Bacillus pumilus: one gene and its partner. The protein of the gene in region 1 interacts with the protein of each later gene in a pairwise test. Links are inferred from orthologs where the notes say so. Each region holds a gene or a part of one and is shown on either strand. Other genes may lie near its edges.

Region 1 (3,300 bases):
TTTTTCGATGTTCCCTTGATTTAAGGCTTCTATTCCGATTTCGTTATGATTCATTCGCTCTCTCATCCTTTCATTAAAAAACCTCAACAGCGACGTTGAGGTTTTGAAAACATGTTACACATACGACAGCTTTTGGCCGTCCTTAAAGACATCGTCAATTGTTCCGCCGCCGAGACATTCGTCGCCATCATAAAAAACAACCGCTTGTCCTGGTGTGACAGCACGAACAGGTTCATCAAAGATGACCATCGCTTCTTGCTCACCTGTCATTTTCACCTTCACATGGTGATCTTCTTGACGGTATCTGAATTTAGCCGTGCAGGTTAATTCACCGTTTTCACCGACAATATGAGGACGAGTCCAGCTAATATTGACGGCTGAAATGCTTTCAGAATATAAAAGTGGATTGTGGAAACCTTGTTCGACAAACAGAATATTTTGTTCCAAGTCTTTTCCAACGACAAACCAAGGATCACCGCTGCCGCCAATGCCTAGACCTTGGCGCTGACCGATCGTGTAATACATCAGTCCATCGTGCTCCCCTTTAACTTCTCCGTCCATCGTCTGCATCACGCCAGGCTGGGCAGGCAAATATTGACTAAGGAACGTTTTAAAGTTTCTTTCTCCAATAAAGCAAATACCCGTTGAATCTTTTTTCGTTGCTGTTGCAAGCTCTGCTTCTTTTGCCAATTCACGAACCCTTTTTTTCTCTAGATCACCGATTGGAAACATGACTTTATCAAGCTGTTCCTGAGTCAGCTGATTTAAGAAATACGTTTGGTCTTTGTTGGCATCAAGACCTCTTAGCATTTTAACTTCATCGCCAGTTCTGTCGACGCGCGCATAGTGACCTGTTGCTAAATAATCCGCACCGAGTGACAATGCGTGCTCAAGGAACGCTTTGAACTTAATTTCTTTGTTGCACATGACATCTGGGTTTGGCGTTCTGCCCGCTTTATATTCATCAAGGAAATATTGAAACACTTTGTCCCAATATTGCTTCTCGAAATTCACTGCATAATAAGGGATTCCAATTTGGTTGCATACGCGGATGACATCCTCATAGTCCTCCGTTGCTGTACATACACCATTTTCATCTGTGTCATCCCAGTTTTTCATAAATATGCCGATTACATCATAGCCTTGCTCCTTTAACATAAGAGCAGCAACTGATGAATCGACTCCACCGGACATACCGACCACAACTCTTGTGTCTTCTGGTCTTTTTGTCATCTTCATCAACTCCATTTTCAATGAAACAGCATGTGCGTTTCGTTCTTCAGGTGCCTGGCTGTTTCATTTTTCACACACGAACAAAAGAGGAACGTTTATTTGGCTAAGCGTTTGACAACAGCTACTATCTTGCGCGCCGCCTGCTTCACATGATCCTCTTCATTCCCAAGACCGAAGCTTATTCTGACTGAGGACGTCAGCTTGTCTGCTTCTTCGCCATACATGGCGCTTAACACGTGTGAAGGAAGGACGGATCCAGCCGTACATGCAGACCCACTTGAAACAGCAATTCCTTCCATATCTAAATTCACAAGTAACGATTCGATAGAAACGCCCGGGAAATGAACATTTAAAATGTGCGGCAATGTCTCTTCCGGGTGCCCATTGATAGAGAAATCGAGTGATTCCTCTTCGAATACTTGTAGCATGATTTCTTTGAGCTTACCATAATGCATGGCTTTTTCTCTTCTATTTTGCTTCGTTAATTGAACAGCTTCTGCAAGTCCGACGATTCCTGCCACATTTTCAGTGCCAGCACGGCGTTTTCTTTCTTGTTCTCCTCCGAAAATTTGCGGAGAAAGTTTCACGCCTTCGTTTACATATAAAAAGCCCGTTCCCATTGGACCATTTAGCTTATGGCCAGAAGCAGATAAGAGATCAATATGAAGGTCTGCTACATCGATTGGCATTGTTCCAAACGCCTGCACGGCGTCTGTATGAAAATGAGCAGTGTGATTGTGTAAAAGCTCGCCAATGTCTTTGATTGGCTGAATCACACCTGTTTCATTATTGCCGTACATGATGGTCACAAGAATCGTATCATCTCTTAGTGCTTGTTTTAGTTGTTCAAGATGAATCAATCCAGTTTCATCCACATCTAAATATGTCACGTCAAATCCTAGCTTCTCTAGGCGTTCACATGTGTGCAGCACCGCATGATGCTCTGTTTTTGCTGTAATGATATGTTTTCCTTCATGCTGTCTTGCCATGGCCACACCTGTAATCGCCAGGTTGTCCGCCTCTGTTCCTCCACTTGTGAGGATGATCTCCTGTGGTTTACAGTGTAATTCTCCTGCAATCACTTCTCTTGCTTCATCGAGCCACTTTCTTGCCTCGCGCCCATATGAATGAATACTAGAGGGATTGCCAAATATCTCTGTAAAGTAAGGCATCATCTTGTCCACAATACGCTGATCCATCGGCGTTGTGGCTGCATGATCTAAATAGATACGTTCCATTCCCGGTACACCTCTGATCTAAATATAGAACATATACGCCTCTTGATCCTCGTCATCTTTATAGCTTGCCAAGTCTTCAAGAGTTGTATTGTCCAGTACGTCTTTTACTGCATCACGAATCCGAATCCAAAGTGCACGCTTTGCTGGTTCTTCGTTTTCAATGACTTCGACAGGACTAATCGGTCCTTCTAATACACGAATAATATCACCGGCTGTGATCTCGTTTGGTTCATGTGCAAGAACATAGCCGCCGTATGCACCGCGAATACTTTTCACAAGACGGGCATTCCGAAGTGGTGATACAAGCTGCTCTAAATAATGCTCAGACAAATTATTGTTTTGAGCGATTGATTTTAATGATGTAGGGCCTTCGCCATGTTTTTTGGCTAATTCGATCATGATCGTCAGACCATATCTGCCTTTAGTAGAAATTTTCAAGTTAAACACCTCTGCGTTTTCTATTTCTATGTCATCAATTAATTTTCTGATTTCATATACGCTTATATAGACCAAAAGCAATTATATCATACTTTTAGCCAACTTTCATTTGCCGGTTCTGAGCGCTATAAGAGGACGCATCCCTTTTCTATTTGAAGAAATTTCGGTACTCTATACAAACAAGACATTGCTTTAGGAGAGATAATCATGAAACCTTTAGCGTACCGGATGCGCCCAAGTCATATTGAAGACATCATTGGGCAGGAGCATCTCGTTGGAGAAGGTCAAATTATTAAACGAATGGTCGAGGCAAAACATTTATCCTCGATGATTTTATACGGACCGCCGGGCATCGGAAAAACATCGATTGCGACGGCGATCGCTGGCAGTA
Region 2 (3,639 bases), 630 kb from region 1 along the record:
TCATATTGTCCGAGCACAAGGAACAGCGATTTTAGAGGAAGAAACGATCTTGACATCTGCAACTGACGATTTGTCTAAAGCCTTTGATGCGTTTTACCAGCCTAGCGGGATGTAAGCAAAACAAAAAGACCAAAAACGTTTGATATCACGTTTTTGGTCTTTTTTTATTAACCGATTGAACCTTCCATTTCAAACTTAATCAAACGGTTCATTTCAACGGCATATTCCATTGGTAGTTCTTTTGTGAATGGTTCGATGAAGCCCATGACGATCATTTCTGTTGCTTCTTCTTCAGAAATTCCGCGGCTCATCAAGTAGAATAGCTGCTCTTCTGATACTTTTGAAACCTTGGCTTCGTGCTCTAATGAAATGTTGTCGTTTAAGATTTCATTGTAAGGAATCGTATCAGATGTTGATTTGTTATCCATGATGAGTGTGTCACACTCGATGTTTGAGCGTGCACCTTCTGCTTTACGTCCGAAGTGAACGATTCCGCGGTATGTGACTTTACCGCCTTGTTTGGAAATCGATTTCGATACGATCGTTGAAGATGTGTTTGGTGCAAGGTGAATCATTTTTGCACCTGCATCTTGGTGCTGACCTTTACCTGCTAGGGCAATACTTAATGTCATACCACGTGCGCCTTCACCTTTTAAGATGACTGCTGGGTATTTCATTGTCAGCTTAGAACCGATGTTTCCATCAATCCATTCCATTGTCGCATTTTCTTCACATACTGTACGTTTCGTCACAAGGTTGAAAACGTTGTTTGCCCAGTTTTGAATCGTTGTATAACGGCAGTAGCCGCCTTTTTTCACGACGATTTCAACAACCGCACTGTGAAGTGAGTTTGTTGTGTAAACTGGTGCTGTACAGCCTTCTACGTAATGCACATGTGCGCCTTCATCAACGATGATCAGTGTACGCTCGAACTGACCCATGTTTTCAGAGTTGATACGGAAGTATGCTTGAAGTGGTGTATCTACTTTGACGCCCTTCGGTACGTAGATAAATGAACCACCAGACCATACAGCCGAGTTAAGCGCAGCAAATTTGTTGTCAGTCGGAGGAATGACTTTTGCCCAGTGCTCACGGAAGATGTCTTCGTTCTCTTTTAATGCGCTGTCTGTATCTTTAAACACAATGCCTAGATCTTCAAGGTCTTGCTTCATGTTGTGATACACAACTTCAGATTCATACTGAGCAGATACACCTGCTAAGTACTTTTGCTCTGCTTCAGGGATCCCAAGCTTATCAAAGGTTTCTTTGATTTCTTCTGGTACTTCATCCCAAGAACGCTCAGAGCGCTCTGATGGCTTTACGTAGTACGTAATTTCATCAAAGTTTAATGCATTTAAATCTCCGCCCCATTGTGGCATCGGCATGTTGTAAAAGAGCTCAAGAGATTTCAAACGGAAGTCGAGCATCCACTGAGGCTCTTCTTTCATACGAGAAATTTCTTCAACGATCTCTTTTGTCAGTCCGCGCTCTGAACGGAAAATGGAAACGTCTTTATCAGAAAAGCCGTATTTATATTCACCAACATCTGGCATTTTTTTAGCCATCCATTTTCACTCCAATCTTATGATTTGCCGTTATCTTCGGCAGATGCGCCTTTTTCAAGCGCCTTCCAGGATAATGTTGCACATTTGATGCGGGCAGGGAATTTTGCCACTCCCTGCAGCGCCTCAATGTCACCAAGATCAATGGAATCGTCGTATTCTTTTCCTAGCATCATATCGGAGAAAATCTGAGACATTTTCAAAGCTGTTTCAATATCTTTCCCTTTAATCGCCTGCGTCATCATAGAGGCAGATGCCATCGAAATGGAGCATCCTTCTCCTTCAAATTTCGCATCCATGACTTTTTCGTCTTCGATTTTCATCGTGAGACGAATGCGGTCACCACACGTTGGGTTGTTCATATCGACGACAATGCTGTCGTTTAACACACCTTTGTTTCTCGGATTTTTATAATGATCCATAATCACTTGTCTGTACAGTGTGTCTAAGTTTACATTAAAAGACATTCGTAAAATACTCCTTTGTCTTACGGAGCGCTGCAATGAGCTCGTCAATCTCTTCTTCTGTATTGTACAGATAGAAGCTTGCTCTTGCAGTCGCTGATACACCAAGCCATTTCATGAGCGGCTGTGCACAGTGATGTCCAGCACGAATGGCGACACCTTCTGTATCCAGAACAGTTGACGCATCATGCGGATGGACGTCGTCTAAGTTAAACGTCACAAGTCCAGCCCGGTGCTGCGGTCCATAAACAGTCGCACCTTCAAGCTCCTTAAAGCGCTCAAGCGCGTAAGTGGCAAGCTGATGCTCGTAACGGCTGACTTCCTCCATACCAATGTCATTTAAGAAATCAATCGCTTTTCCTAGTCCAACTGCTCCGGCAATAATCGGTGTTCCCGCTTCAAATTTCCACGGGAGCTCTTTCCAAGTAGAATCATACAGATCCACAAAGTCGATCATTTCACCGCCAAACTCAGCAGGCTCCATATTATTCAAAAGGTCCTTCTTCCCGTAAAGCACACCGATGCCAGTCGGTCCACACATTTTATGCCCGGAGAATGCGAAAAAGTCACAATCTAGATCCTGAACATCAATTTGCATATGCGGCGTGCTTTGTGCACCATCGACGACAATGATTGCCCCATGATCATGGGCTATTTTGGCGATTTCTTTAATCGGGTTGATGGTTCCTAATACGTTTGAAACATGTGTGACAGCGACGATTTTCGTTTGATGTGTGATTGTTTGCTTCACATCTTCCAGCGATAGCGTGCCGTCTTCCTGTAACGGAATATATTTCAATGTGGCGCCAGTTGCTTTTGCTGCTTGCTGCCAAGGGATGATATTTGCATGGTGCTCCATGTGCGTAATGACAATCTCATCGCCTTCTTTGAGGTTTGCTCTAGCATAGCTGATCGCCACTGTGTTTAGTGCAGTTGTTGTACCTCTAGTAAAAATAATTTCTTGGACAGATGAAGCACGGATGAATGCACGAACTTTCTCTCTCGCACCCTCGTATGCGTCCGTTGCTTTTGTGCCAAGGGTATGAACACCCCGGTGGACGTTCGAGTTGTAAGACCGGTAATACTCATTCATTGCATCAATGACCACTCTTGGTTTTTGAGAAGTCGCTGCACTGTCCAAATACACCAAATCATGTCCGTTCACTTGCTGATGAAGGATTGGAAATTGCTCACGAACGTCTTTGATATTCATTATTTTACTTTCCTTTCAATCACAGAAACGAGCTGCTTTTTAACTCCTTCAATCGGCAGTTCTTTGACGACTGGATTTAAGAAGCCATAAATCACAAGTCTTTCTGCATCTTCTTTGGAAATCCCGCGGCTCATGAGGTAATAGAGTTGAATTGGATCGACACGTCCAACAGAAGCAGCATGCCCTGCTGTTACATCATCTTCATCAATTAATAGAATTGGGTTTGCATCACCGCGTGCTTTCTCACTCAGCATGAGAACACGTGATTCCTGCTCGGCATTTGACTTCGTTGCGCCATGCTCGATTTTACCAATTCCGTTAAAGATAGAGGATGCTTGATCCTTCATCACACCATGCTTCAAGATATACCCTTCAGAGTTTTTACCGAAGTGGATGATGC

What was found.
Region 2: the proteins of CKW02_RS12555 (region 1) and sufU interact in binary tests that used the Escherichia coli proteins (3 or more experiments, as listed by UniProt). The link is inferred for Bacillus pumilus from one-to-one orthologs.

Annotation. Positions count from the first base shown.
Region 1 is NZ_LT906438.1:2,433,130-2,436,429, forward strand. What follows is about bases 401-3,300. They hold CKW02_RS12555 (cysteine desulfurase family protein), read right to left. Parts: upstream 2,472-3,300; coding sequence 1,329-2,471; downstream 401-1,328. Other genes in these bases: mnmA (tRNA 2-thiouridine(34) synthase MnmA), read right to left, coding at 401-1,233; cymR (cysteine metabolism transcriptional regulator CymR), read right to left, coding at 2,490-2,909; CKW02_RS12565 (replication-associated recombination protein A), read left to right, coding at 3,117-3,300. Outside these bases: CKW02_RS12545 (tetratricopeptide repeat protein), read right to left, coding at 1-54; more of mnmA, read right to left, coding at 115-400. UniProt on the Escherichia coli protein: Master enzyme that delivers sulfur to a number of partners involved in Fe-S cluster assembly, tRNA modification or cofactor biosynthesis. Catalyzes the removal of elemental sulfur from cysteine to produce alanine.
Region 2 is NZ_LT906438.1:3,066,172-3,069,810, forward strand. Bases 307-3,305 are described here. They hold sufU (Fe-S cluster assembly sulfur transfer protein SufU), read right to left. Parts: upstream 2,030-3,305; coding sequence 1,583-2,029; downstream 307-1,582. Other genes in these bases: sufB (Fe-S cluster assembly protein SufB), read right to left, coding at 307-1,565; CKW02_RS16155 (cysteine desulfurase), read right to left, coding at 2,019-3,239; sufD (Fe-S cluster assembly protein SufD), read right to left, coding at 3,239-3,305. In the rest of the region: CKW02_RS16140 (FMN-dependent NADH-azoreductase), read left to right, coding at 1-115; more of sufB, read right to left, coding at 168-306; more of sufD, read right to left, coding at 3,306-3,639. UniProt on the Escherichia coli protein: A scaffold on which IscS assembles Fe-S clusters. Exists as 2 interconverting forms, a structured (S) and disordered (D) form. The D-state is the preferred substrate for IscS.